One region of the Streptomyces sp. NPDC004542 genome, then DNA from elsewhere that is predicted to be linked to it. Evidence: riboswitches for the same ligand, from Rfam matches in the RefSeq annotation. Region 1 holds a riboswitch; each other region holds the start of a gene.
What was found. A riboswitch is a leader RNA that binds a small molecule or an ion and turns the genes downstream of it on or off. The one in region 1 is predicted to bind cobalamin.
Positions count from the first base shown of each region.

Region 2: it holds a riboswitch for cobalamin, as region 1 does, so the genes downstream of both, ABZX30_RS32765 (prenyltransferase/squalene oxidase repeat-containing protein) here and ABZX30_RS18365 (cobalamin biosynthesis protein) in region 1, are expected to answer to the same signal.
Region 3: it holds a riboswitch for cobalamin, as region 1 does, so the genes downstream of both, ABZX30_RS10745 (CbtB-domain containing protein) here and ABZX30_RS18365 (cobalamin biosynthesis protein) in region 1, are expected to answer to the same signal.

Region 1 is NZ_JBEXLP010000030.1:15,120-24,566, reverse strand. It holds gene ABZX30_RS18380 (lysozyme) at 1-707, shown strand, start outside; gene ABZX30_RS18375 (inorganic phosphate transporter) at 788-2,044, shown strand; gene ABZX30_RS18370 (hypothetical protein) at 2,081-2,308, shown strand; cobalamin riboswitch at 2,436-2,576, shown strand; gene ABZX30_RS18365 (cobalamin biosynthesis protein) at 2,677-3,618, shown strand; gene ABZX30_RS18360 (cobyric acid synthase) at 3,615-5,123, shown strand; gene cobN (cobaltochelatase subunit CobN) at 5,120-8,788, shown strand; gene ABZX30_RS18350 (putative cobaltochelatase) at 8,785-9,447, shown strand, end outside.
Region 2 is NZ_JBEXLP010000099.1:7,306-16,752, forward strand. It holds gene ABZX30_RS32730 (prenyltransferase/squalene oxidase repeat-containing protein) at 1-1,062, opposite strand, end outside; gene ABZX30_RS32735 (methyltransferase domain-containing protein) at 1,059-1,793, opposite strand; gene ABZX30_RS32740 (glycosyltransferase family 4 protein) at 1,787-3,163, opposite strand; gene ABZX30_RS32745 (TetR family transcriptional regulator) at 3,384-4,037, shown strand; gene ABZX30_RS32750 (ferredoxin) at 4,467-4,739, opposite strand; gene ABZX30_RS32755 (aldehyde dehydrogenase) at 4,744-6,201, opposite strand; gene ABZX30_RS32760 (MBL fold metallo-hydrolase) at 6,461-7,522, shown strand; cobalamin riboswitch at 7,735-7,871, shown strand; gene ABZX30_RS32765 (prenyltransferase/squalene oxidase repeat-containing protein) at 7,984-9,225, shown strand; gene ABZX30_RS32770 (SCO2322 family protein) at 9,222-9,447, shown strand, end outside.
Region 3 is NZ_JBEXLP010000013.1:72,657-82,103, reverse strand. It holds partial or broken gene ABZX30_RS10785 (MBL fold metallo-hydrolase) at 1-398, opposite strand, end outside; gene ctaD (cytochrome c oxidase subunit I) at 680-2,401, shown strand; gene ABZX30_RS10775 (cytochrome C oxidase subunit I) at 2,398-2,742, shown strand; gene ABZX30_RS10770 (STAS domain-containing protein) at 2,779-3,114, opposite strand; gene ABZX30_RS10765 (SpoIIE family protein phosphatase) at 3,111-4,472, opposite strand; gene ABZX30_RS10760 (alpha/beta hydrolase) at 4,472-5,275, opposite strand; gene ABZX30_RS10755 (histidine phosphatase family protein) at 5,463-6,044, shown strand; gene ABZX30_RS10750 (CbtA family protein) at 6,095-6,847, opposite strand; gene ABZX30_RS10745 (CbtB-domain containing protein) at 6,869-7,090, opposite strand; cobalamin riboswitch at 7,127-7,270, opposite strand; gene ABZX30_RS10740 (acyltransferase) at 7,336-8,682, opposite strand; gene ABZX30_RS10735 (DMT family transporter) at 8,990-9,447, opposite strand, start outside.

The sequences.
Region 1 (9,447 bases):
CGGCACTCACCGTGGGAGCGGCGGCACCTGTCGGCGGCCCGGCCACGGCGGACCTCCTGAGGGGACACGACGTCTCGTCCCACCAGAAGACCGTCGACTGGCCGGACGTGAAGGCCAGGGGCGCCCGGTTCGTGTACATCAAGGCGACCGAATCCACCGATTACCGCAATCCCTACTTCGCCCAGCAGTACGACGGCTCGCGCGGGGCCGGCCTGATCCGCGGGGCGTACCACTTCGCGCGGCCGGACGAATCGTCGGGAACCGCCCAGGCCGCGTACTTCGCGCGGCACGGCGGCGGCTGGTCCGCCGACGGCCGGACGCTGCCGCCCGCGCTGGACATCGAATACAACCCGTACGACAGTGGGCGCCAATGCTACGGCCTGAGCCAGACGAAGATGGTCGACTGGATCCAGGCCTTCAGCGACGAGATGCTGCGGGAGACCGGCCGCCGCCCGGTGATCTACACCACCACCCACTGGTGGAACGACTGCACCGGCCGCAGCACCGCCTTCGCCGATCACGCCCTGTGGCTCGCCCACCACTCCGGCGACCCGGGCGACCTGCCGGCCGGATGGTCGTCCTGGACCTTCTGGCAGTACGACAACAGCGGCAGCCTGCCGGGGGACCAGAACCTCTTCAACGGCTCAGCGGACGAGCTGAGGTCGTTCGCCGGGGACGACCGACGGCTGACCGTTCCGACACCCTGATGCCCTTCTCAGTTCACCTTCCGTTCACTCAGGTTGCCTACGTTCATCCAGCCAATGACGTCGAAAGATTGCCTGGGTAAATGGAAAGCTTCTCGCTGATCCTCGCGATTGTGGTCGTAACCGCACTCGCGTTCGATTTCACGAACGGTTTCCACGACACCGCCAACGCGATGGCCACCACCATCTCGACCGGTGCCCTCAAGCCCAAGGTCGCGGTGGCCATGTCCGCCGTGCTCAACCTGGTGGGCGCTTTCCTCTCCGTGGAGGTCGCCAACACGATCTCCAAGGGTCTCGTCGACGAGAACGGCATACGTCCCGAGGTCATCTTCGCCGCCCTGGTCGGCGCGATCCTCTGGAACCTGCTGACCTGGCTGGTGGGGCTGCCCTCCAGCTCCTCGCACGCCCTCATGGGCGGCCTGATCGGCGCCACCGTCGCCTCCGCGGGCTTCGGCGCGGTCCACGGTGACGTCCTCGTCACCAAGGTCCTGCTCCCGGCGGTCGCCGCGCCGGTCGTCGCGGGGCTGGCGGCGATGCTCGCCACCCGGTTCTCCTACGGCATCGGCAAGAACGCCGAGGGCGAGGCCACCCGCAAGGGCTACCGCGCCGGCCAGATCGCCTCGGCCGGCCTGGTCTCCCTCGCCCACGGCACCAACGACGCGCAGAAGACGATGGGCATCATCACCCTCGCGCTGATCGCCGGCGGCTCCATCGCCCCCGGCTCCAACCCTCCCACCTGGGTGATCCTCTCCGCCGGTCTGGCCATCGCGCTCGGCACCTACATCGGCGGCTGGCGCATCATCCGCACCATGGGCAAGGGCCTGACCGAGCTGGAGCCGCAGCAGGGCTTCGCGGCCCAGACGAGCGCCGCGACCGCCATTCTCGCCTCCTCCCACCTGGGCTTCTCCCTCTCCACCACCCATGTCGTCTCCGGCTCCGTGATGGGCGCGGGCCTGGGCCGCAAGGGCGGCGTGGTCCGCTGGTCCACGGCGACCCGGATGCTCGTCGCCTGGGCGCTGACCCTCCCGGCCGCCGCGCTGGTCGGCGCGCTCGCCGAGACGGTCACCGGCCTCGGCGACTGGGGCACCGCGCTGGTGGCGGTCTTCCTCGTGGCCTCCAGCGCCGCGATCTGGAAGATGTCCCGCCGCGAGGTGGTCGACGCCACCAACGTCAACGACACCGAGGAACCGGCCGGCGTGGTCACCACCGCGATCGCCGCCGTGACGCCGCCCCCGGCGGGCACCGTGGCCGAGGACCTCACGGCCACGATCCCCTCCCCCGCGACACCCCTCGCCGTCCCCACCGTCGACCCGGCGACCCCGCCGGCCGCCGCCGTCTGATCCCGGGCACCCGGTAACCAAGGAAGCAGCTCTGCTATGAAGATCGACTGGGCAGCCCTCGGCTCCGTCTTCGGCGTCAGCCTCGCAGTCACCGTCGGCCTGGTGGCCCTCTTCACCCTGGGCATCCAGGGCCTGTCGCGACGCGAGCGCGCCGCCGCGCAGGGCGACTCGGCGGCGCTGGCCGTCGCCGGCGCGTACGTCTGCTTCGCGGCATGCGCGGCGGCGGTGGCCTACGGCATCTACCTGATCACGAACAAGGCCTGACCGAGGCCGCACAGGCTCCTCCCCGAACCCTCGGGGAGGAGCCTTTCGCATGCCGCCCCACCGTCGCCCGCACTCCGGTGTGGGCCTCAGCACACTCTCCCCCCGCAGGTCAACAGCAAGTTGACGGCCCTTCCGGGGCCGTGGTGGACTTCCGGGGCCATGTACGGCGGCAAGGGAGGAAGCCGGTGTGAATCCGGCGCGGTCCCGCCACTGTCACCGGGGTAGGTAGCCCCGGGAGCCAGGAACTCCCACCGCCGGTCTCGTCGAACCAGGGCGCGGACACCCTGAGTGAGGACATATCGCCATGTTGGCCTGCCGTTCGAGATACAGCCCGAGGTCGCTGCCCGCCGCCACGGCCGGCTGAGCCGGTGCGTGCCGATCGCGTCTTCGCGTACGGCGCCACCGCCGGCCTCCTCGGCGACCGGCTGCTCGGTGATCCCCGCCGCGGGCACCCGGTGGCCGCGTTCGGGCGGGCCGCCGCCGCCGTGGAGCGGGCGCTGTGGCGGGACCACCGGGGGTGGGGCGCACTGCACACCGTGGTGTGCGTGGGCGGTGCCGCCGGTCTGGGAGCCATCGCCGCCGCGGCCGTCCGTCCCTCCCGCGCCGCTTCCGTCGCGCTGACCGCCGCTGCCACCTGGGCCGTCGTGGGCGGGACCTCCCTCGCGCGGGAGGCCCGCGGCATCGGGCGCGCCCTGCGGGCCGGGGACGTCGAGGGTGCCCGGGCGCGGCTGCCGCACCTGTGCGGACGGGACCCGCAGGCGCTCGACGCCGACGGGATCGCCCGGGCCGTCGTGGAGTCCGTGGCCGAGAACACCTCCGACGCGGTGGTCGGCGCCCTGGTGTGGGGGGCCGTGGCCGGGGTGCCCGGACTGCTGGGCTTCCGGGCCGTCAACACCCTCGACGCCATGGTCGGGCACAAGTCACCCCGGTACCGGCGGTACGGATGGGCCTCGGCCCGGCTCGACGACCTCGCGGGCTGGCCGGGGGCGCGGCTGACCGCCGCCCTGGCCGCCGTGGCCGGAGACGACCGCCATGGGGCCGTCCGGGCCTGGCGTGCCGACGCGGCCGGGCATCCGAGCCCCAACGCCGGGCCGGTGGAGGCCTCGTTCGCCGGGGCGCTCGGCGTGCGGCTCGGCGGGACGCTCTCCTACGGGGGGCGGGTGGAGCACCGGCCCGTGCTGAACCAGCGGGGACGCGCCGTCGCCGTACCCGACATCGAGCGGGCCGTACGGCTCTCGCGGCGCGTCGGCCTGCTCGCGCTCGGCTTCACCGTCGCCGCGCGCGTCATCGTGAAGGGACGTGGGAAATGAGCGGGGGTCTCCTCGTCGCCGGCACCACCTCCGACGCCGGCAAGAGCGTCGTCACGGCCGGGATCTGCCGGTGGCTGGTGCGGCAGGGGGTCAAGGTCGCGCCGTTCAAGGCGCAGAACATGTCCCTCAACTCGTTCGTGACGCGGCAGGGCGCGGAGATCGGGCGGGCACAGGCCATGCAGGCCCAGGCCTGCCGCGTCGAGCCGACCGCGCTGATGAATCCCGTGCTGCTCAAGCCCGGTGGGGAGCAGAGCAGTCAGGTCGTGCTGCTGGGCAGGCCGGTGGGCGAGCTGAGCGCGCGGGGATACCACGGCGGGCGGCAACAGCGGTTGCTGGGCACCGTCCTGGACTGTCTCGCCGAGCTGCGGGGCACGTATGACGCGGTGATCTGTGAGGGGGCCGGTTCGCCCGCCGAGATCAATCTGCGGCGGACCGACATCGTGAACATGGGGATCGCGCGCCCTGCCCGGCTGCCGGTGCTCATCGTCGGCGACATCGACCGCGGCGGCGTCTTCGCCTCCTTCTTCGGGACCGTCGCGCTGCTCTCGCGCGAGGACCAGGAACTCGTCGCCGGGTTCCTCGTCAACAAGTTCCGCGGTGACGTCTCCCTGCTGGAACCCGGCCTCGACATGCTGCACGGGCTCACCGGGCGGCGGACGTACGGGGTGCTGCCCTTCCGGCACGGGCTCGGCATCGACGAGGAGGACGGACTGCGGGTCTCGCTGCGCGGGACCGTGCGCGAGCCGGACGTCGCCGCGCCCGTCGGCGAGGACGTGCTGCGGGTCGCCGTCTGCGCGGTCCCGCTGATGTCCAACTTCACGGACGTGGACGCCGTCGCCGCCGAACCCGGAGTCGTCGTGCGGTTCGTGGACCGGCCCGAGGAGCTGGCCGACGCCGATCTCGTGGTGGTCCCGGGGACCCGGGGCACGGTCCGGGCCCTTCAGTGGCTGCGCGAGCGGGGGCTCGCCGAGGCCCTGGTCCGCAGGGCCGCCGAGGGCAGGCCCGTGCTCGGGATCTGCGGCGGCTTCCAGATCCTCGGCGAGCGCATCGAGGACGAGGTCGAGTCGCGGGCCGGCCAGGTCGACGGCCTCGGGGTCCTCCCCGTGCGCGTGCGGTTCGCCCGCGAGAAGACCCTCACCCGGCCGGTGGGCGAGGCCCTCGGCGAGCGGGTCGAGGGGTACGAGATCCATCACGGGGTCGCCGAAGTCCTGGGCGGGGAGGCCTTCCTGGACGGCTGCCGGGTCGGGCAGACCTGGGGCACGCACTGGCACGGCTCGCTGGAGTCGGACGGATTCCGGCGGGCGTTTCTGCGCGAGGTGGCCGCCGCCGCGGGGCGCCGCTTCGTGCCGGCCCCCGACACCTCGTTCGCCGCGCTGCGCGAGGAGCAGCTCGACCGGCTCGGCGACCTGATCGAACAGCACGCGGACACGGACGCGCTCTGGCGGCTCATCGAGTCGGGCGCGCCGCAAGGACTGCCCTTCATCCCACCGGGAGCGCCCGCATGAGCACAGTGTTGTTGTTGTCGACCGCCGACACCGATCTGCTGGCGGCGCGGGCCTCCGGCGGGTCCTACCGGATCGGCAACCCGGCCCGGGTGGACGTGGCGGCCGGGCTGCCGTCCCTCCTCGCGGGCGCCGACCTCGCCGTCGTACGGCTGCTCGGCGGCAAGCGCGCCTGGGAGGACGGGCTGGCCGCCCTGAAGGCCTCGGGGATCCCGACCGTGCTGCTCGGCGGGGAGACCGTGCCCGACGCCGAGCTGATGGCCGAGTCGTCCGTGCCCGCCGGTGTCGTGGCCGAGGCGCTCAAGTACCTCGTGGAGGGCGGTCCCGAGAACCTGACCGAGCTCGCCCGGTTCCTGTCCGACACGGTGCTGCTGACCGGTGAGGGGTTCACCGAGCCGCGGAAGATGCCGGAGTACGGCGTGCACGGCTCCCGTACGCTCCGGGACGGCCGGCCGACCGTCGGCGTGCTCTTCTACCGCGCCCACGAACTGAGCGGCAACACCGCCTTCGTGGACACCCTGTGCGACGCGATCGAGGCGCGGGGCGCCAACGCGCTGCCCGTCTACTGCGGTTCGCTGCGCGGCGCCGACGCCGGGCTGTACGAGATCCTCGGCCGGGCCGACGCCCTGGTGGCCACCGTGCTCGCCGCGGGCGGCACGCACGCCTCGCAGGCGTCGGCGGGCGGTGACGAGGAGTCCTGGGACATCGGGGCGCTCGCCGACCTGGACATCCCGGTGCTCCAGGGCCTGTGCCTCACCTCCTCGCGCGCGGCCTGGGAGGCGTCCGACGCGGCCCTGTCCCCCATGGACGCGGCGATGCAGGTCGCGATCCCGGAGTTCGACGGGCGGCTCGTCACCGTGCCGTTCTCCTTCAAGGAGCAGGGCCCCGACGAGGTGCCGGTGTACGTGGCCGACCCGGAGCGGGCCGCGCGCGTCGCCGGGATCGCCGTACGCCACGCGCGGTTGAAGCACACGGCGAACGCGGACAAGAGGATCGCGCTGGTCTTCACCGCCTACCCGACCAAGCACTCCCGGGTCGGCAACGCGGTGGGCCTGGACACCCCCGCCTCGGCGGTACGGGTGCTGGACGCGCTGCGCGACGCCGGATACCTCGTGGAGGGGTACCCCGACAACGGGGACGAGCTGATCCACCGCCTCATCGAGGCCGGCGGGCACGACGTGGAGTGGCTCACGGAGGAGCAGCTGGCCGCCGCGCCCGCGCGCGTGCCGCTGGCCGACTACCTGGCGTGGTTCGACGAACTCGAGCCGGACCTCGGGGGAGCCATGCTGGAGGCGTGGGGCGAGCCGCCGGGAACGCTCTACGTCGACGGTGACGACATCGTCCTCGCCTCCCTCCGGTTCGGGAACGTCGTCGTCATGATCCAGCCGCCGCGCGGCTTCGGCGAGAACCCGATCGCGATCTACCACGACCCCGACATGCCGCCGTCGCACCACTACATGGCGGCGTACCGGTGGCTGGAGGCCGCGCCGTCGGAGGGGGGTTTCGGCGCCGACGCGATCGTGCACATGGGCAAGCACGGCACGATGGAGTGGCTGCCCGGCAAGGGCCTCGGGCTGTCCCGCGGCTGTGCCCCGGACGCCGTCCTCGGCGAACTCCCGCTGGTCTACCCGTTCATCGTCAACGACCCCGGCGAGGGCACCCAGGCCAAGCGGCGCGGGCACGCCACGGTCGTCGACCACCTGGTGCCGCCGATGGCCCGCGCCGACACCTACGGCGACCTGGCCAAGCTGGAGCAGCTGCTCGACGAGTACGCCCTGGTCTGCGACCTGGACCCGGCGAAGGCGCCGGCGGTGCGGGCGCAGATCTGGACCCTGGTCAAGGCGGCCGAACTGCACCACGACCTGCACGTGGCGGAGCAGCCGGACGACGACGGGTTCGACGAGTTCGTCATGCACATCGACGGCTACCTCTGCGAGATCAAGGACGTGCAGATCCGCGACGGCCTGCACGTCCTGGGCGGCGGTCCGGTCGGCGAGCCGCGCGTGAACCTGGTGCTGGCCGTGCTGCGGGCCTCGCAGGTGTGGGGCGGGCAGGCGAACGCGCTGCCCGGGCTGAGGGCTTCGCTGGCCGCCCACTTCGGGCTGGTGGAGAAGGACCTGCTGGCCGAGCCGGGGGCCCCGGTGAAGGTCCCGGCGGAACTCACCGACCTGGTGGCGGGTCCGGCGCGGACGGCCGCCGACACGATCGACCTGCTGGAGCAGTTGTGCCGGCGGCTCGCGGAGGGCATGGAGTCCCGGGCGTGGGACGTGACGGCCGTACCCGGGCTGGTGGACGACGTGCTCGGCACCCGTCTCGCGGGCGCCGTCGCGGTGTTGGAGTTCGCCTGCACGGAGGTCGTACCCCGGCTCGCGCGGACCACGGACGAGATCGGCAACATCCTCCGCGCGCTGCGCGGCGGTTACGTCCCGGCGGGCCCGTCCGGCTCGCCGACGCGCGGCCTGGTGAACGTCCTGCCGACCGGCCGCAACTTCTACTCCGTCGACCCCAAGGCCATCCCTTCCAGGCTGAGCTGGGAGGTCGGCCTGTCGCTGGCGGACTCGCTGGTGGCGCGCTACCTCCAGGACACGGGCGCGTACCCGAAGTCCGTCGGCCTGACGGTCTGGGGCACGTCCGCCATGCGCACCCAGGGCGACGACATCGCCGAGATCCTCGCCCTGCTGGGCTGCCGCCCGGTCTGGGACGACGCCTCGCGCCGGGTCACGGGCTTCGAGGTGGTCCCGCTGACGGAGCTGGGCCGGCCCCGCATCGACGTCACCGTGCGCATCTCCGGCTTCTTCCGGGACGCGTTCCCGCACGTCGTCGCTCTGATCGACGACGCGGTGCGGGCGGTGGCCGAGCTGGACGAGCCCGCCGAGTCCAACTACGTGCGGGCGCACGCCGACGAGGACACCGCCCGGCACGGCGACCGGCGGCGCGCGACCGCCCGCGTCTTCGGCTCCAAGCCGGGCGCGTACGGCGCGGGTCTGCTGCCGCTGATCGACGCGCGGAACTGGCGCTCCGACGCGGACCTCGCCGAGGTGTACGCGGTGTGGGGCGGCTACGCGTACGGCCGCGGGCTCGACGGGCGGGCGGCGCGCGGGGACATGGAGACGGCGTTCAGGCGGATCGCGGTGGCGGCGAAGAACGTCGACACGCGCGAGCACGACCTCGTCGACGCCGACGACTACTTCCAGTACCACGGCGGCATGGTCGCCATGGTGCGGCACCTGACGGGCGCCTCCCCCGAGGCGTACGTCGGCGACTCGGCCGTGCCGGACCAGGTGCGGACCCGCACGCTCGGCGAGGAGACGCACCGCGTCTTCCGGGCCCGCGTGGTCAACCCACGCTGGATGGCGGCCATGCGCCGGCACGGCTACAAGGGCGCCTTCGAGATGGCGGCGACCGTCGACTACCTCTTCGGCTACGACGCCACTGCTGGGGTCGTCGACGACTGGATGTACGAGAAGCTCAGCGCGGAGTACGTCTTCGACGCCGAGAACCGGGACTTCATGAAGAAGTCCAACCCGTGGGCCCTGCGCGGGATCACGGAACGGCTCCTGGAGGCCGCCGACCGCGGGCTGTGGGCGGAGCCGGACGCGGACACGCTCGAGCGGCTCCGGGCCACCTACCTCGAGCTGGAGGGCGACTTGGAGGGCGACGAGAAGTGAGTACCCCGTTTCCGTTCACCGCGGTCGTCGGGCAGGACGACCTGCGGCTCGCGCTCCTGCTCAACGCCGTCTCCCCGGCCGTCGGCGGAGTACTCGTCCGCGGTGAGAAAGGGACTGCGAAAAGCACGACCGTACGCGCTCTCTCCGCGCTCCTGCCCGAGGTGAACGTGGTTGCCGGGTGCCGTTTCTCCTGCGACCCCGATGCCCCGGACCCCGCCTGCCCGGACGGGCCGCACGAGCCCGGTGCCTTCGAGTCGCGTCCGGCGCGCATGGTCGAGCTGCCCGTCGGCGCCTCCGAGGACCGGCTCATCGGGGCGTTGGACATCGAACGCGCTCTCACCGAAGGCGTCACAGCATTCGAGCCGGGTCTCCTCGCCTCCGCGCACAGAGGCATTCTCTACGTCGACGAAGTCAACTTGCTGCATGACCACCTGGTCGACGTCCTGCTGGACGCCGCCGCGATGGGCGCCTCGTACGTCGAGCGCGAGGGAGTCTCCGTACGGCACGCCGCCCGCTTCCTGCTCGTCGGCACCATGAACCCCGAAGAGGGCGAGCTGCGGCCGCAGTTGCTGGACCGGTTCGGGCTGACCGTGGAGGTCGCGGCCTCGCGGGAACCCGGGCAGCGGGTGGAGGTCGTGCGGCGGCGGCTGGCGTACGAC
Region 2 (9,447 bases), on a different contig from region 1:
GCAGTCCGGGTCCAGCCCCCGCGGCAGGTGTTCGCCGCCGAAGACGGCGCAGGTCGCCTCGTGGCCGCCGAGGGCGGCGACGGCGAGGAGCAGGGAGCCCGCGGTCCAGGTGGTGAGTTCGCGGGGCCAGACGGCGTCGTCGTCGAAGACGTAGCCGGTCCAGTACAGGCCGGTGTCGGGGTCGCGCAGGTGCTGGATGGACTGGAGGATCTCCAGCGCGCGGTCGGACTCGCCCATCGCCCAGAGGGCCAAGGCGAGTTCGGCGGACTCGCCGCCCGTCACCCAGGGGTTGGGGACGACGCAGCGGACGCCGAGGCCGGGGACGACGAAGCGGTCCCAGTCGGCCTCGATGCGTTCCTTCGCCTCCGTGCCGGTCAGGGCGCCGCCCAGGACCGGGTAGTACCAGTCCATCGAGTAGCGGTCCTTGTTCAGGAAGCGCTCCGGGTGCCGGCGGATCGCGTGGCGCAGCGCGCCGACCGCCAACTCCCAGTCGGGCTGGGGCTCTTCGTGCTGGTCGGCGATGGCGAGGGCGCACCGCAGCGCGTGGTGGACGGAGGAACTGCCGGTCAGCAGCGCGTCCGCCGTGCCGGTGCCGTCGTCGTCGCGCCGCCAGCCGATCTGCCCGCCGGGCTGCTGGGAGCGCAGCACCCACTCCATCGCCGCGTACACACAGGGCCACATGCGGTCCAGGAACGTGTCGTCGCCGGTGGAGAGGTAGTGGTGCCAGACGCCGACGGCTATGTAGGCGACGAAGTTCGTCTCCCGGGCCCGGTCCGTGACGTCGTCGTGCGCCCCGTCCGCGTAGGCCGCGTACCAGGAGCCGTCCTCGTTCTGGTGCCGGGCCAGCCAGGTGTACGCCCGCTCGGCTGCCTCGTGTTCGCCGGCCGCGTCCAGGGCCATGGCCGCCTCGGTGTGGTCCCAGGGGTCGAGGTGGTGGCCCCGGAACCACGGGATCGCGCCGTCCTCCCGCTGCACGGCGAGGATGCCGCGTACGGTCACGGCGGCCTGCTCGGCGGTGAGGACCCCGGGCAGGACGAGGTGCTCTGTCCGGGGCGTCGTCACTTGGCGTCCACCCGGGGGAGGTGCGGCTTGGTCGCGTAGGCCACGAAGCTCTTGCCGATGAGCGGATTCAGCGCCTGCTCGGCGACCCGGGTGGCGAGGGGCTTCTTCATGATGTCCCAGACCAGCAGCTTGTGGTACGCCCGCACGGGCAGCGCCTTGTCGTTGTCGACGCCGAACGCGCACTTCAGCCACCAGTACGGGGAGTGCAGGGCGTGGGCGTGGTGGGTGCCGTACGGCTCCAGGCCGGCCTCGCGGATCTTCGCCAGCAGTTCGTCGGCCCGGTAGATGCGGATGTGGCCGCCCTCGACCTCGTGGTAGGCGTCGGACAGCGCCCAGCAGACCTTCTCGGGGCCGTAGCGCGGGACGGTGACGGCGATCCGGCCGCCAGGCTTCAGCACCCGGACCATTTCCGCCAGTACGCCCTTGTCGTCGGGGATGTGCTCCATCACCTCGGAGATGATGACGACATCGAAGGACTCGTCCGGGAAGGGCAGCGCGAGGGCGTCCCCCTCCATGGCGGTGGCGGTCGCGCCCGCGGGGGCCTCACCCGCCTCCTTCATCGCCGCGAACCACTTGGCGACCTCGCGGATCTCCTCGGCGTTCTGGTCGAGGGCCACGACCTGCGCGCCGCGCCGGTAGCACTCGAAGGCGTGCCGGCCGGCCCCGCAGCCGAGATCCAGGACACGGTCGCCCGGGGCGAGCGGGAACCGGGAGAAGTCGACGGTCAGCACGTGGCCCTGCTTTCGGAGTAGACGCCTGTTGCGGCCGCGGGGCGGCCCGGATTCCCGGCCCTGGTACGGCCGATGGCCTCGCGGTACCGGGCCACCGTGCCCTCGGCGGCCCGCGCCCAGGTGAACCGCTGGAGCACCCGCTCGCGCCCGGCCGCGCCGAGTCGCGCACGCAGTCCGGGGTCGCCGAGCAGCCGGCCCAGCCCGGCGGCCAGCGCCCCCGCGTCGCCGGGCGGCACGGCCAGGCAGGTCTCCCCGTCTGGCCCGGCGACCTCGGGGATCGCGCCGCCGGTGGTGGCGACCAGCGGGGTGCCGGTGGCCATGGCCTCGGCGGCCGGCAGGGAGAAGCCCTCGTACAGCGACGGCACGCAGGCGACCTCGGCCGAGCGGACCAGGTCGACCAGTTCGGCGTCGGAGATGCCCTTCACGAACTCGACGGCGCCGTCCAGGCCGTACCGCTCGATGGCCTGGGCGACGGGTCCGTCCTCGGCGCGCTTGCCGACGACGACGAGGTGGGCGTCCGGATGCTCGGTGCGCACCTTGGCGAGCGCCTCGACGAGGAAGACCAGGCCCTTGAGCGGTACGTCCGCGCTGGAGGTGGTGACGATCCGGCCGGGCACGACGGGCACCGCCGGATTCGGCGAGAAGAGGTCGGTGTCGGCGCCGATGTGGACGACGTGGATCCGGTCGTCGCGGACGCCGAGGTGGTCGACGATCTCCTGGCGGGAGGTGCCGGAGACGGTGAGCACGGAGGGCAGCCGGCGGGCGACGCGCTTCTGCATACGGGTGAAGGCGTACCAGCGGCGGACCGCGTAGCGGCGCCGCCGGCCGTCCGCGGCGTCCAGCTCCAACTGCCGGTCCACCGTTATGGGGTGGTGGATGGTGGTGACCAGGGGGGCGCCGATGTCGCCCAGCAGGCCGTAGCCGAGGGTCTGGTTGTCGTGCACGACGTCGAACCGGCCGCGGCGGGCGCGCAGATGGCGGCGGGCGCGCAGGGAGAAGGTGAGGGGTTCCGGGAACCCGCCGGTCCACATGGTGGCGACCTCGAGCGCGTCGATCCAGTCGCGGTACTCGTCGCGGCCCGGGGTGCGGAAGGGGTCGGGCTGGCGGTACAGGTCGAGGCTGGGCAGCTCGGTCAGGCTGAGCCGGCCGGCGTGATCCTCGGCCTCGTCCAGGACGGGGTACGGCTGGGAGCCGATGACCTCCACCCGGTGGCCGAGGCGGGCCAGCTCGCGGGAGAGGTGCCGTACGTAGACGCCCTGACCGCCGCAGAACGGGTTCCCTTTGTAGGTGAGGAGCGCGATGTCGAGCGGTCGCTCGCCGTCGGCGGCGGGGTCCTCCGTGGCACCCGCCCCCCTGGCCTCAGCGGTCACTCCGGGCCCCCTTCTCCCTGCTCTGTCCCGCGAGACTACGTCGGGACGCTAATCTAGAACAAGTTTCAGACTTGATCGTTCAAGAGCCTCTGAATCTACCGGCAGGTAGGGGTGCGGGCAGCAGTGGATCAGGTGATTCGCGCCACGGCCGGGCCCCTGCCATGCTGGGTGATCACTCGCCCTCACCGGCCGCCTCACCGACTGTCACGGAACGGGACCGATGCCCGCGCACGCCAAGGAATCCAGTACCGCGCACCCCGCCTCCGCCCCTCTGACGGAGCGGCAGGAGGCCCGGCGCCGCCGGATCCTGCACGCCAGCGCACAGCTGGCCAGCCGGGGCGGTTTCGACGCGGTGCAGATGCGGGAGGTCGCCGAGTCCTCCCAGGTGGCGCTCGGCACGCTGTACCGCTACTTCCCGTCGAAGGTGCACCTGCTGGTCGCCACGATGCAGGACCAGCTGGAGCACATGCACGGCACGCTGCGGAAGAAGCCCCCGGCGGGCGAGACGGCGGCCGAGCGGGTGGCGGAGACCCTGATGCGGGCCTTCCGCGCGCTCCAGCGCGAGCCGCACCTCGCCGACGCCATGGTCCGCGCGCTCACCTTCGCCGACCGCAGCGTCTCGCCCGAGGTCGACCAGGTCTCCCGGCAGACCACGGCGATCATCCTGGACGCGATGGGGCTGGACGACCCGACCCCCGAGCAGCTCTCCGCCGTCCGGGTGATCGAGCACACCTGGCACTCGGCGCTGATCACCTGGCTGTCGGGCCGCGCCTCCATCGCCCAGGTCAAGATCGACATCGAGACGGTGTGCCGCCTGATCGACCTGACGGAGCCGGCGCGGGGCGGGGCGTCCCGCCGCCGAGACCGAGGCTGAGGCTGGGGCTGGGGCTGGGCTGGGGCTGGGGCTGGGGCGCCGGCCGAGTGGCCGTCCGGACGCGTGAGCGCACACGAAAGACCTACGAGACGGGTTCCCTTCGCCGGCATTGTCCGGATCAGGTGATGGGGGTCGCCTTCCGGCCTGACCGCTGCCATCCGGCCTCTCAGACCGACCGTCGATGTCGGCCCCGGCGGATGCCGAATCGCTTCGGCGTCGCGCCAAAGTCGGCTACTCCGGTCGGACTCCCTCACTCGTCCCGTAGGCTCTTTCAGGATAATCCGTGCAGTGCCGGATGGAACCCCCCAAAGAGGATTTTTTTCGCGCGCTCCTCCCGCGCACTCCTCCCGCGCACTCCTCCCGCGCGCTCCTCCCGCGCACTCCTCCCGCGCGCTCCTCCCGCGCACTCCTCCCGCGCACTCCTGCCGCTCACTCCTCCGGCGGGAAGACCGCCTCCCCGCTGCCCGCCAGCGTGATCGAGATGGCCTCGACGGGGCAGTTCTCGGCCGCCGCCAGCGCCTTCTCGTTCGCGTCGGTGTCCGCCTCGACGGGGTGGGACTGCCGGGCGGTGTCGAGGCGGAAGCCGCCGGGGGCGTGGTGGAGGCACTGGGCGGAGCCGATGCAGACGGAGCGGTCGACCTCGATGTGCCAGCGGTCGCCCGCCCCCACGCTCGAATCCGCTCGCGCGGGAGTCACCCCCATCACCTCAGCCCTCCCAGCCGGCCGGCAGGTGGATCATCTTGTGCTCCAGGTACTCGCCGTACCCCTCGGGCCCGAACTCCCGCCCCAGCCCGGAGTTCTTGTAGCCGCCGAACGGGCCGAGCATGTCGAGGCTGAAGGTGTTGACCGAGTAGGTGCCGGTGCGGACCTGCCGGGCGACCTCGATGCCGTGCTCGACGTCCGAGGTCCACACGCTGCCGGAGAGGCCGTAGTCCGAGTCGTTCGCGATCTTCACAGCCTCGGCCTCGTCGCCGTAGGGCAGGAGGCAGATCACCGGGCCGAAGATCTCCTCACGGGCGATGCGCATGGAGTTGTCGACGTCGCCGAAGAGGGTCGGCTCGACGTACCAGCCGCGCTCCAGCCCGGCCGGCCGCCCGCCACCGGTGAGGATCTTGGCGCCCTCCTCCTGGCCGATGCGGATGTAGTCGAGGTTCCTGCGCTGCTGCCGTTCGGCCACCAGCGGGCCCACCTGGGTGGCCGGGTCGAGCGGGTCGCCGACCGTGAGCGCGGCCGCCGCCCGGGCGAAGGCGTCGGCGAACTCGTCGTAGCGGGAGCGGGGCACGAGGATGCGGGACTGGGCGACGCAGGCCTGGCCGTTGTTCATCCAGGCCGCCGGGACGATACCCGCGACCGAGGCCGCCACGTCCGCGTCGGGCAGGACGACCGCCGCCGACTTGCCGCCCAGTTCCAGCGTCACCCGCGTGAGGTTGCGGGCGGCGACCTCCATCACGCGCCTGCCGGCCGCGACCGAGCCGGTGAAGGAGACCTTGTCGATGCCGGGGTGCCCGACCAGGTACTCGCTGACCTCGCGGTCGGCCGGGAGGATGGACAGCACGCCGTCCGGCAGCCCGGCCTCCTTGGCGATCTCGCCGAGGAGGTAGGCGTCCAGCGGCGACTCGGGCGACGGCTTGAGCACCACCGTGCAGCCGGTGAGCAGCGCGGGCGCGAGCTTGGCGGCGGCGACGAACTGGGGGACGTTCCAGGGGACGACGGCCGCGACGACGCCGACCGGCTCGCGGCGGACGAGGAGCTTCCCGAGGACCCCGTCGCGGGTCTCCTCGTACGTGAAGTCCCGCGCGACCCTGATCGCCGCGTCCCACACCATCATCGCGCCGAGGGCCTGCGCGAGGACGCTCCAGGAGTACGGTGAGCCGTTCTCGGCGGAGATGACGCGGGCGATCTCCTCGTGGCGGGCGGCGATCGCGTCCTTGATGCGGCCGACGACCTCGATCCGCTCCCCGAGCGGCGTACGCGGCCAGGGCCCTTCGTCGAAGGCGCGGCGCGCCACGGCGACGGCCCGGTCCACGTCCGCGCGCGAGGCGTGCGGCACCCGTCCGATGACCTCCTCGGTGTGCGGGGAGACGACCTCGATGACGTCCTTGCCCAGAGGGTCGGTCAACTCCCCGCCGATGAACAGCTGTCCGTGTTCCACGAGCTCGGTCATGGCCGACTGCCTCCCGCGCTACCAAATCTGACGCCGTTTCAGAAACTGATATCAGTTCTGGTCGAACTAGGCCAGACCCGGTCGGCAGCCCGGGAATCAGTTCGCGAAGACGGCCACCCCGAACCAACGTAGGAGCGGTGGTCACGCCCCGCATTCCAGGTGCTCCCCATCGGTGACGGGCCCCCTCTGGTGAAACGAGTTCTAGTTATAGTGGGCAGCGGTCGCGGGAGACGGCCGGGGCGGGACGGGCGGAGGACGGATGGCGAAGACGTTCGAGCACGGCGGCGGCGTACGGTCCATAGCGGTCCCGATCCCGGACAACCCGCTGGGTCACACGCTGGTGTACGTGGTCGACACCGACCGGGGCCCGGTGCTGATCGACACCGGCTGGGACGACCCGGCGTCCTGGGACACCCTGGTGGCGGGGCTGGCGGCCCTCGGCACCGCGGTCACCGAGATCCACGGTGTGGTCATCACCCACCACCACCCCGACCACCACGGGCTGTCCGGGCGGGTGCGGGAGGCCTCCGGCGCGTGGCTCGCGATGCACGCGGCCGACGCGGCGATCGTCCGCCGGGCCCGGCGGACCGACCCCGGGCGCTGGTACACCTATATGGCCGCCAAGCTCACCGCCGCCGGAGCGCCCGAGGAGCACGTGGCCCCCCTGCGCGGCGGCCGCCGCCGTGCCGTGCCCGGCCTCTCCCCCGCCCTCCCCGACCGCGAGATCGTCCCCGGCGAACTCCTCGACCTCCCCGGCCGCCGCCTGCGCGCCCTGTGGACGCCGGGCCACACCCCGGGCCACGTCTGCCTGCACCTGGAGGAGGCCCATCCGGCCCGGCTGCCCGGCCACGGCCGCCTCTTCTCCGGCGACCACCTGCTCCCCGGGATCACCCCGCACATCGGGCTGTACGAGGACCCCGACGACGATGGGGGCGCCCCCGCGCGAGCGAAGCCGAGCGTGGGGGAGGTCACCGATCCCCTCGGCGACTACCTGGCCTCGCTGGAGCGGATCGGCGCACTCGACCCCGCCGAGATCCTGCCGGCCCACCAGCACGCCTTCACCGACGCCCCGTCCCGGGTCCGGGACCTGCTCGCCCACCACGAGGCCCGCCTCACCGGCCTGCTCTCCCTCCTCGCCGAGCCCCTCACCCCCTGGCAGCTGGCCGAGCGGATGGAGTGGAACCGGCCCTGGGAGCAGATCCCGTACGGTTCGCGGACCATCGCGGTGTCGGAGGCGGAGGCCCATCTGCGGAGACTGGTGAAGCTGGGGCGGGCGGAGGCGGTGGCGGAGGGCGAGCCGGTGGCCTACGCGGCCGTGTAATCCGGTCGTCCCGCCCCCCGCGAACCGGCGAGGCTCTCGCCGCCCCCGTACGCCCCGGCCGTCCGGCCGGAACACGGCAGTCTCCCGAACGGTCTCTTCACCGGCCCCTCATCGGTCTCTCCGTCCGCGCCGCGGACGGGACCCCGGCCACCGCACAGCCGTCCCGCCCGGCCACCCGCCCGCGCCCCGGCCCACAGCCGCCTCTCAGCCCCCGGATACCGCCGGGTAGAGTGACCGGGTCGTCATCACCCGTACGGGGGGAAGCCGGTGCAATTCCGGCGCTGACCCGCAACCGTGAGCCGTCCTTCGACGGTGAGCCGGACCACCCCGCACGGGACGTTGACCGGCTCACGCGCGCGGCGGCCCGCCGCGCACGGCACCGTCGAGGTCTACGGAGCCGAGCCGCCCGGGGTCCTCCCGTGCTGCCCGCGCTCCCCCGCAGGGAGAGGCAGTACCCGACCATGAACGTCCGCCGGAACGTCCGCCGCGGCGCCGCGGCTCTCGCCGCCGTCGGCGTCATAGCCGCGGCCGCGCCCGCCACGGCCGCGTCCCCGTCGCCCTCCCCGTCGACGGCGCTCCCGTCCGGGCTGTACGGCGGCACGGACCCGAAGTACGACGGGGTGTGGCGGCAGTCCCTCGCGCTGCTCGCCCAGCGCACGGTCGGTGTCCGGCCCGCCGCCGAGGCCGTCGACTGGCTGGCCGGGCAGCAGTGCGCCGACGGCGGCTTCCCCGCCTACCGCCCGGATCCCGCCACGTCGTGCGAGAAGACCAAGGCCCAGGCCGACACCAACAGCACGGCCGCCGCCGTGCAGGCCCTGAAGGCGCTCGGCGAGCACGACGGCGAGGTCCACAAGGCGGCCGTCTGGCTGAAGAAGGCGCAGAACAAGGACGGCGGCTGGGGGTACACGCCGGGCTCGCCCAGCGACACCAACTCCACCTCCGTCGTCGTCGGCGCGCTCGCGGCGGCCGGCGAGGACCCCCTCCACCTGCGCACCGGGACCAGGACCCCGGCCGACCTGCTCGCCACGTGGTCCATCCCCTGCGACGAGGACGGCGGCGGCGCCCTCGCCTACCAGCCGGACAAGAAGGGCGGACTGGCGGCCAACGCGGACGCGACGGCGGCCGGGGTGCTGGGCGCGCTCGGCAAGGGCTTCGTGACGACGGCCGCGAAGGCCCCGGAGGAGGGCTACGCCTGCGCCGACTCGGACAAGCCGCTCACCCCGCGGGAGATCGCCGGCAACGGCGCCGCCTACCTGGCGGACGAGATGCACGACAGCGGCCACCTCACCTCCGCCCTCCCCGGCGCCAAGGACCAGCCCGACTACGGCAACACCGCCGACGCGGTCGTCGCCCTGGCCGCGCGGGGCTGGACGAAGCAGGCGCACAAGCCGTACGCCTGGCTGGAGAAGAACGCCGCGCGGTGGGCGAAGCAGAGCGGCCCCGCCGCCTACGCCCAACTGATCCTCACCGCGCACGCGATGGGCGCCGACCCGCGTCACTTCGGCGGTACGGACCTGGTGCGGGCCCTCGGCGCGACCGGACCCGCGCCGCGGACGGCGACGGCCCGGGCCACCGGCGGCGAGACCGAGCCGGCCGGGCACGACTCGGGGACGAGCCTGTGGTGGATCGTCGGCACCGGCCTCGTCGCGGGCATCGGCATCGGCTTCCTGCTCAGCGGCCGCCGCCGGAGGCAGCAGCCGTGACCGCCGTCCGCCGTGCCGGGGCACTGCTCCTGGCCGTGTTCCTGTGCGTGGCGGCGGCCGGGCAGGCCGAGGCCGCCGGCTACCGCTACTGGTCCTTCTGGGAGCACACCGGCGGCCACTGGACGTACGCCACCCAGGGCCCGTCGACGGCGCGTCCCGCCGACGGCGACGTCCAGGGCTTCCGGTTCGCGGTGAGCGAGGACTCCGCCGACGCCACGCGTC
Region 3 (9,447 bases), on a different contig from region 1:
TCCGGGCAGGGAGGTCACCCGGACCCGCGCACCGCCCCGTTCGAGGAGGCAGCTCTCCCAGGTCCGAAGGCCGCCTGCCCGGCGAAAGCCCTGCCAGGTGCGCAGGCGGCGGGCGGCGTGGTGACGATCGGCACCGAGCGGTCCAGGTGCTGCCGGGCCCCGCGGTCCCAGTGGTCACCGTGCAGGTGCGAGAGGACGACGCCGTCGAGGCGCGGGAGCTCCTGCACGCCGAGGGCGGGTTCCGTCAGACGGCGGCTGACGAGACCGTACCCCAGGTGCGCCGCCTCGCCGCGGTCCAGGAAGTCGGGGTCCGTCAGCAGGGTCAGCTCGCCGTACCGCAGCAGGACCGTCGCGTTGCCGATGAAGTGGATGCCGATCGCGTCGTCGAGGGTGGCCATGGCGGTCCCTGCCCGACGGGACGGGCCCGTCCGTGGTCTGCCGGCACTCTTCGGTCGGGCGCCGGGTACCCCCGCCCGGACCAGCATGCGCGCCGTCTCCACCGGGCGGGCCAAGCCTGTCGGAGAAGGTTCGCGGTACTGCTCCATCCGGGCGTATCCGTCATCCGATCGGCGGCACGCGGGCCGATCCGGGTACTGCGCCCCGCCCCGCTGCCACGAGGATGGCCGATGACCGGCGTCATGGCGTCGGCGGACGGCGAGCATGGGGAGACAGACTAGTTGTGAGCATCCTCAACGAACCCCCGGGTGCCCCCGCAGCCGAGGACTCGTACGAGAACGAACTGCCGGTCAGGCGCAGGCAACCCGGCAATGTCGTGGTGAAGTGGCTGACGACCACCGACCACAAGACGATCGGCACGCTGTACCTGGCGACGTCGTTCGCGTTCTTCCTGATCGGCGGCGTCATGGCCCTGGTCATGCGTGCCGAACTGGCCCGGCCGGGCCTGCAGCTCATCTCGAACGAGCAGTACAACCAGGCGTTCACGATGCACGGCACGATCATGCTGCTGATGTTCGCGACGCCGCTGTTCGCCGGTTTCACGAACTGGATCATGCCGCTGCAGATCGGCGCGCCCGACGTGGCGTTCCCGCGGCTGAACATGTTCGCCTACTGGCTGTACCTGCTGGGTTCGTCCATCGCCGTGGGCGGCTTCCTCACCCCGCAGGGCGCGGCCGACTTCGGCTGGTTCGCCTACTCGCCGCTGTCGGACGCGGTCCGCTCGCCCGGGGTCGGCGCCGACATGTGGATCATGGGTCTGGCCTTCTCCGGTTTCGGCACGATCCTCGGCGCCGTCAACTTCATCACCACGATCGTCTGTATGCGCGCGCCCGGGATGACCATGTTCCGCATGCCGATCTTCACCTGGAACGTGCTGCTGACCGGTGTCCTGGTCCTGCTGGCCTTCCCGGTCCTGGCCGCCGCGCTGTTCGCCCTGGAGGCGGACCGCAAGTTCGGCGCCCACGTCTTCGACGCCGCGAACGGCGGCCCCATCTTGTGGCAGCACCTCTTCTGGTTCTTCGGACATCCGGAGGTGTACATCATCGCGCTGCCGTTCTTCGGCATCATCACGGAGATCATCCCGGTGTTCGCGCGCAAGCCGGTCTTCGGATTCATGGGTCTGGTCGCCGCGACCATCTCGATCGCCGGTCTGTCCATCACCGTGTGGGCCCACCACATGTTCGTCACCGGCGCGGTGCTGCTGCCGTTCTTCTCCTTCATGACCTTCCTGATCGCCGTTCCGACCGGGGTGAAGTTCTTCAACTGGATCGGCACCATGTGGAAGGGCAGTCTCTCCTTCGAGACACCGATGCTGTGGACGGCCGGGTTTCTCGTCACCTTCCTCTTCGGTGGTCTGACCGGCGTCATCCTGGCCTCCCCGCCGATGGACTTCGAAGTCTCCGACTCCTACTTCGTGGTGGCCCACTTCCACTACGTCGTCTTCGGCACCGTCGTGTTCGCGATGTTCGCCGGATTCCACTTCTGGTGGCCGAAGTTCACCGGCAAGATGCTGGACGAGCGGCTCGGCAAGATCACCTTCTGGACGCTGTTCGTCGGCTTCCACACCACGTTCCTGGTCCAGCACTGGCTGGGCGCCGAGGGAATGCCCCGCCGGTACGCGGACTACCTGGCAGTCGACGGTTTCACCGCCCTGAACACGGTGTCGACGATCGGTTCGTTCGTGCTCGGCCTGTCGATGCTGCCGTTCCTGTACAACGTGTGGAAGACGGCCAGGTACGGCGAGCCGGTCGGCGTCGACGACCCGTGGGGCTACGGGCGTTCGCTGGAGTGGGCGACGTCCTGCCCGCCGCCGCGGCACAACTTCGTCACCCTGCCGCGGATCCGCAGCGAGTCCCCGGCCTTCGACCTGCACCACCCCGACATCGCGATGCGGGAACAGGAGGCCGACACAGTCCGGGCCGTGACCGACCGGGGTCAGGGGTGAGCGGTCCGCCGCGGCCCGGAGCGGACGAGGACCTGGGCAACGAGGTCGAGGGGTACCTGCTGTGGCAGGCCAGGATCGCGGAAGCGGAGCAGCGGGCGCGGGAGTTCACCCGCCCCCTGGACTGGCTGACGACGGCACAGCGCGAGGACGTCGAGCGACGGTACGTCGCCGACAGCCTGCACCGCGCCCGGGCGGACCTCGAGCGGGTGGCGGCCCGGTGCGTGTCGCTGCGCGCCGAGTACGAGCGCCGCTACCAGGAGTTGCGGCGGCGCTGCGTGGCCACGGTGCTCGCCGTGTGCGCCGGCTTCACCACCGTGGCCACGCTGCTGTTCATCCTCTGACCCGGCCGGTGCCCGCCGGTACGGGCGGGGGCGCGCTCAGGCGACGGGCGGCCGGACGCCCGGGCGCAGCGTGAAGACCTGGTCGAGGCCGACCATGGTGAGGACGCGCAGGAGGGTGGGCGGGACGCCGGCCAGCACGACGTCGGCGTCGGCGGCCTGGGCGTGCTGGCGTGCGGCGAGCAGCGCCGTGATGCCGGTGGAGTCGCAGAACTCCAGGCCGGACAGTTCGAGGGCGAGACACTGGCCGGGCTCCAGGGCGAGGTGCTCGACCTGTCGGCGCAGGGCCTCGGCCTGGGCGTAGTCGAGTTCGCCTGCCACGTGCAGGACGGGTCCGGCGGCGGTGGCGCCGTGGGTGATGCGCAGCGGGGTCATCTTGGGTGATTCGGTGTAGGGCGGGTGTGGGACCGGGGGGCGGGGACGCCGAGGGCCAGCAGGGCGGTGTCGTCGTTGACGCCGTCGCCGAAGCCCTCCAGCAGCCGGGTGAGCGCGGTGATCAGCGCCTGGGGAGCGGCGGGCGCGTGGTCGGCGGCGAAGGCGAGCAGGGTGTCCTCGCCGTAGAAGCTGTCGCGGGTGGGGCCGGTACGGGCCTCGGTGAGACCGTCGGTGTAGAGCAGGAGGGTGTCGCCGGGGGCCAGGGTGGTCGTGGTCGTGGTGATCCGGACCGTGGGCAGCACGCCGACGAGCAGGCCCCCCGGGGTGGGCAGGTAGTGGGCCTGGCCGTCGGCGCGCAGGAGCAGCGCCGGCGGGTGGCCGCCGGAACCGAGCCGGACCGTCATGCCACCGTCGGTGCCGGGTTCGAGGATGCCGAAGATGCAGGTGCAGTAACGGGGGTCGCCACCGGCCGTGTACCGCTCGTGCAGGACGGTGTTCAGCGTGGTCAGCGCGGCGTCGGGCTCGGGGTCGTGGTGGGCGGCGGCGCGCAGCGTGTAGCGGGTCAGCGAGGTGAGGGCAGCGGCTTGGGGGCCTTTGCCGCACACGTCGCCGAGGAAGAAGGCCCAGCGGTCGCCGTCGATGGGGAACAGGTCGTAGAAGTCGCCGCCGAGCTGGTCGGGGGAGGCCGTGTGGTAGGAGACGGCCGTCTCCAGCCCGGGCAGGGCCGGCAGGGTGTCGGGCAGGAGGGACTTCTGGAGTACGGCGAGGGCGTCGGCCAGTCGGGCCCGGTCGGCGTCGGCCTGTCTGCGGGCCTGCTCCGCCTCCGCACGTGCCCGTTCAGCGTCGGCACGGACGCGTTCGGCCTCGACGCGGGCGCGGTCGGCCTCCTGGCGGCGGCGCAGCAGTTCCTCCTCGTAGGCGCGCCGGTCGGAGGCGTCGAAGACGGTGGTGCGGATCAGCAGGGGTTCGCCCTCGCTCCCGTGCTTGACGACCGAGGAGACCAGCACGGGCAGTCGGCCGCCCTGGGCCGTCCTCATCTCCAGGGCGATGCCGCGCAGCTCACGCTGCATGTGCAGCAGCGGCGCGAAGTGCGTCTCGTGGTACATCTTGCCGCCGACGCTCAGCAGGTCCACGAAGCGCCGGCGTCCCACCACGGCCGTGCGTTCCATGCCGAGCCAGTTCAGCAGTGTGTCGTTGATCTTGGCGATGGTGCCGTCCATGAGGGTGGACAGGTAGCCGCAGGGTGCCGACTCGTACAGTTCTTCGACGCTGTCCTCCAGCAGTGCGGTGAAGGCCGCGTAGGTGGCTGCCTCGTCGCCGGTGCCGGGGCGCTCGGGCACGCCGTCCGTGCGGCACATCACGTCCGGGTCTCCAGGAATTCGAGGATCGCCCGGGTGGTGGCGTCCGGTGCGCTGAGCTGGGGGCAGTGCCCGGTGGCGTCGAGGGTGACCAGACGGGAGGACGGGACGGCGGCGTGCACGTAGGCGCCGACCTCGCGGGGCGCGATGACGTCCTGGGCGCATTCCAGGACCAGGGTAGGCACGCTCACGTCCTTCAGTTCGTCGCGACTGTCCGACAGGAACGTGGTGCGGGCGAAGACACGGGCGATGTCGGGGTCGGTGGCGCAGAAGCTGTTGGTCAGCTCCTGTCCCAGCTCCGGCCGCTCCGGATTGCCCATGATCACCGGGGCCATGACGGAGGACCAGCCCAGGTAGTTGGACTCCAGGGATGCCAGCAGCTCGTCGATGTCCTGCGCGCTGAAGCCACCGCGGTAGCCGTCGTCGTCGATGTAGCACGGCGACGGCGCCACCATCACCAGAGCCCCGATCCGCTCCGGCACCGCTCGCGCCGCCAGCACCCCGATCATGGCGCTGACCGAATGGCCCACGAACACCGCCCGCTGAAGGTCCAGCGCCTCGCACACCTCGGCCACGTCCTGGGCATAGCCGTCGAGCGAGGAGTACCGCTCCTGGCTCCAGGCCGACAGGTCCGAACGCCCGGAGCCCACGTAGTCGAACAGCACCACCCGGTATCGGTCGGTCAGGGCCGGCGCGACCAACCGCCACATGTTCTGGTCGCAGCCGAACCCGTGCGCCAGCACCACCACGGGCGCACCGGCCGGCCCGGCGACCGTCACGTTGTTTCTCAGGCGGATGTCCATGCCGCCCATCCTCGCACCCGCCCGACGCCGCTCAGGAAGGGGGCGACGGCCGCGCCGGCATCCCGGGCGGTGACGGGGCCTTGTCCGGGCCCGCGCTCGGCAGCCGTCCTGGGATGCCGTCGGTGCTATGTTCGCGGCCGGGGCCAGGCGATCCGCCTCCGACGCCGACCGCAGGAGGAACAGCCACGTGACCAGCCGTATGACCTTCGTCTCGCCCGCGACGAGCCCGTCGCTGCGGCAGGCCCGTTTCTACGACGGCGACTCGGTCGACGCGATGGGGGCGGCGTCCGCCCGCTCCGCCGCCGGATGTCTGCGCTCGCCCGCCCGGGTGACCGCCTCGCCGAGTGCGCGCTGCCGGGAGACGGCCCGGGCGCTGGGTCTCGAGGTCGTGGAGACGCCGGAACTGCGGGGTCTGGACGTGGGCCGCTGGCGAGGCCGCACGCTTGAGGAGGTGGCGGCCGCCGAGCCGGAGGCAGTGGGCCACTGGCTCGCCGACCCCGGCTGGGCGGCACACGGCGGCGAGTCGGTGCGGGACGTGTGCGTGCGGGTCGGGCGCTGGCTGGACGCCGCGCAGGACACGGACGGCCGTACGCTCGCCGTGGTCGAGCCGGAGGTCGTGCGGGCAGCGGTCGTTCACGCCCTGGGGCTGCCGGGATCCGCCTTCTGGCGGCTGGACGTGCCGCCGCTGGCGGCCACGGAACTCAGCGGACGGGCCGGCAGGTGGAACCTGCGGCTCGGGCAGCCGCTGGCGGTGCCGGTCACCGCCTGACGCGAGAGGGCCCCCGGACGGTTCCGGAGGCCCTCTTGTGCCGGGACCGTTCAGTTCGAGACGGGTACCGTCCGCCCTGACGGGGCTTTCGCGGGCTTGGGATTGAGCTGCCGCTCGGCCAACTCACCGAAGAGCAGCCCGAATCCGCCCCACAGGACAGCCTGGACGGCCAGCGCCGACAGCCGGAACCGCCACAGCAGCGTGGCCGGGAAGTCCTTGGGCACCTCGTTGACGACCGGCAGGAACGCGTACGCCAGCCCGAGGACGACGATGAACACGGCCACCGCGGCCACCGTCGCCCACCAGGTGCCCAGCCCGGGCGTCAGGCGCCGGCCCAGGATGGTGGCGGCGATCGCGAGCAGGACGCTGAGCAGCATCATCAGGAAGTACAGGGTGGTCCGCTTGCCGATGGTGTCGGGGTCGCCGACCGACGGCGGATTGGCCGGGTACTTCAGGAACGGCACGACGTACACGGCGAGCAGCGCGCACACGGACAGCAGCAGTGCCGTCGCCCGCGGCGAGAAGCGGCCCACACGGCCGAGCGCGAAGCAGTACGCCAGCGCTGCGATGCCGCCGAAGGCGACCCCGTAGACGAGGACGCCGGTGGCGAGGCCGGCGGTGGACTGAAGGGAGCGGGAGACGACTTCCGCCTCGTGCTCGTGGGAGTGGGTGTCCTCGAAGCCGATCGCCTTGTCGACGTTCGGCTCCCCCAGGAGGTAGGCGACGAGCAGCGCGAGCACGCCGGCGGCCAGGCCGGCGAGCATGCCCCGCACGAGGAGATTTCTTACCGTTGCGGAATTCATGGGCGGGCGGCGTCCCCCGCGTCAGTGGCAGGGGAAACCGAGCAGGTGGCGGGCGTCGTGCACCCATTCGTGGACGTCCGTGCCGCTGAACACGGAGGTGGCGCCCTGCTCGGCGCCGACGAAGTACAGCAGGACCATCATCAGGATGCCGAAGAAGACGGCCCAGGGTGCTATCGCCTTCAGCGGCAGCTTGGCGGGGATGGCGGGTGTGGTTGCTGTCGGCTGGGCGACGGTCTGCGCCATGGCAGAACCTCCTCCGGGAGTTCGCGTCCCATCTCGGTGGTGCACATGACGACGGCCACGGGTCTGACTTGCCCGACCCCCAGGAGGCGTCTGGCATACAGTGGCGCGACCGTGCCGGATTCCCACCGGCTTCCGTCTCGCCGTCGTCGATATCGGACAGACCGTACCGCGTGACGTCGGCCTGGCCAAGACCGCCCCCGCTCGGCGTGATCTTCCTCTCCAAGGGGGCGCCCGCCGACCGGCGTTCACTTCGTGGCGTCATACCGCTTCTCGTCGGGGCGGGCACCGTACGGCAGTTGACGCGGGCTCATCCGGGTCGCGGCCCAGCGTGTGCGTCCTGCCGCGACCATGGACCTCCAGGATCGGTTCCGCTTGAAGGGCGTCTCGAAGAGCTTCGCGAACAGCCAGGCCGACAGGAGCGAGGCGGGCAGTCCCAGCACCACGGTGAAACAGAACGTGGGCAGCGGGGCCGACACGTACTCCGGGGCGATCTTCCGGACGACGACCATGACGATCGGCAGATGAATGAGGTAGAGGCTGTACGAGATGTCGCCGAGACCGCGCACCGGTCGTGTGGCGAGGAGCCGCACCAGAACGGCGGGACGCCCGGTGGCGACCGCCGCGAGGAACATCGTCATGGCGGGTGCCACGGCGAGGTCCACCCAGAAGTAGTGATGTACGGTCCAGGCGGGCCCCTGGACAGCGATGAGCAGTACCACCGGCAGGGCGGACAAGGCGGCGAGCCGGTGCCAGGGCATGGCCCGGATCTCTTCTCGCGCGACGACGATTCCCGCGCCGGCCAGACCGGCGACGAACACGGGCGCGAGATGCGGGGTCAGCAAGTTGTCGCCTTCGGCCGGGGATGCGCCTGCCGCCACCAGCCCACGCAGGGACACCAGGAGTGTCACGCCCGCGACGAGGAGTACCGCCCCCAGCCGCCGCCGCAGAAGAAGCAGCAACGGGAAGAGCAGATAGAGCTCCGCCTCCACGGCGATCGACCAGAAAGCGCCGTTGGGCGTGGGAGCCGTGAAGACGTCCTGGAGCGCCAGACCGTAGACGAGGAGCGTTCTGCCGTTCGGCGGCCCGTGATGCGAGGCGGGCACCACGAAGTGACCGATCACCACGCTCAGTGCGAGTGCGGCCCAGTACGGCGGAAGGATGCGCCAGGCACGCCGTCGCAGAAACCGGGCGATTCCGCCCTGCCGCCAGCCGTGACGCGCTGGGGAGACGGCCAGCGAGAAGCCGGACAGTACGAGAAAGAAGACGACGGCGAGACGCCCGTACATCAGCCAGCCCAGCCAGGACGGCCCCGAGTTCTCGGGAAAGCCTGGAAAGGCCAGCAGCCAGCAGTGGAAGAGGAGCACGTACAGCGCGGCCACACCGCGGAGCCCGTCAAGACCCGGCACATGGCCGCCGCCTGCTCCGGCCGTTCCGGACGCCTGCCGTCGTATCGGGACGGCCACGGCGGACTCGCTGCTGACGGGGCGGGGCGATAAGGATGAGATCGTTCGGCCCTTTCTCTCGGCGCCATGTCGGAACAGGCAGCCCTCGATCGCGGTCCGGGGGGCACGGCGCCACCCACGGCGACTCATACGTCGCGCACAGCGAGGGGGTTCAATGCCGCACGAGCGCTGCCGCCGCGGGTTACGCGGGCATTCAGAGCCGCCGCCGGGCACGTCGGCGGGCGCGAGGCCCCTGCTGTCGCCGGGGTACACGCCGGGTGCGGCGGGGAGCTTGGCCTGGAGGAGGTCCATGACCGTGGAGTCGGTCAGCGTGGTGACGTCGCCGAGCCGGCGGTTCTCCGCGACGTCGCGCAGCAGGCGACGCATGATCTCGCCGGAGCGGTTCTTCGGCAGCTCCGCCACCGGCAGGCCGGGTTTATCAGCCTGGATTGTTCCCTCACGTGTGAGTGACCGAATCGGGTTCCGCCTCGTCCCAGCTCCCGCCGGAGGCCACCACGGGCGAGCGGGTCAGCCCGACGATGCCCGCCGCCATGAGGCCGACTCCCACGGCCTCGGGCACCATGCGCCAGCCCAGCGCGATGCTCTCCCCGAACAACAGGCCGCCCAGGGTGACGCTGATCAGGGCATCCCCCAGCGTCAGGGCCGGCTGGGAGGCCGCCAGCGTGCCGGCCCGCAGCGTCCACTGGAGCAGCAGCACGCTGAGCAGACCGGTGGTGGCGGCGGCGTAGGTGTGCCAGGTGGTGAGGACGGCGACGGGCCCTGCCGCGAAGCGCCCGGTCACCTCTTTGATCAGGGCGGCGGTCACCGCGAAGCAGGCGGCGGTCGCGACGCCGAGCGTGACCGCCTGCGCGGGGCCGCGCATACGGCGGGCGGCGAGCAGGAGGACGGCGACGC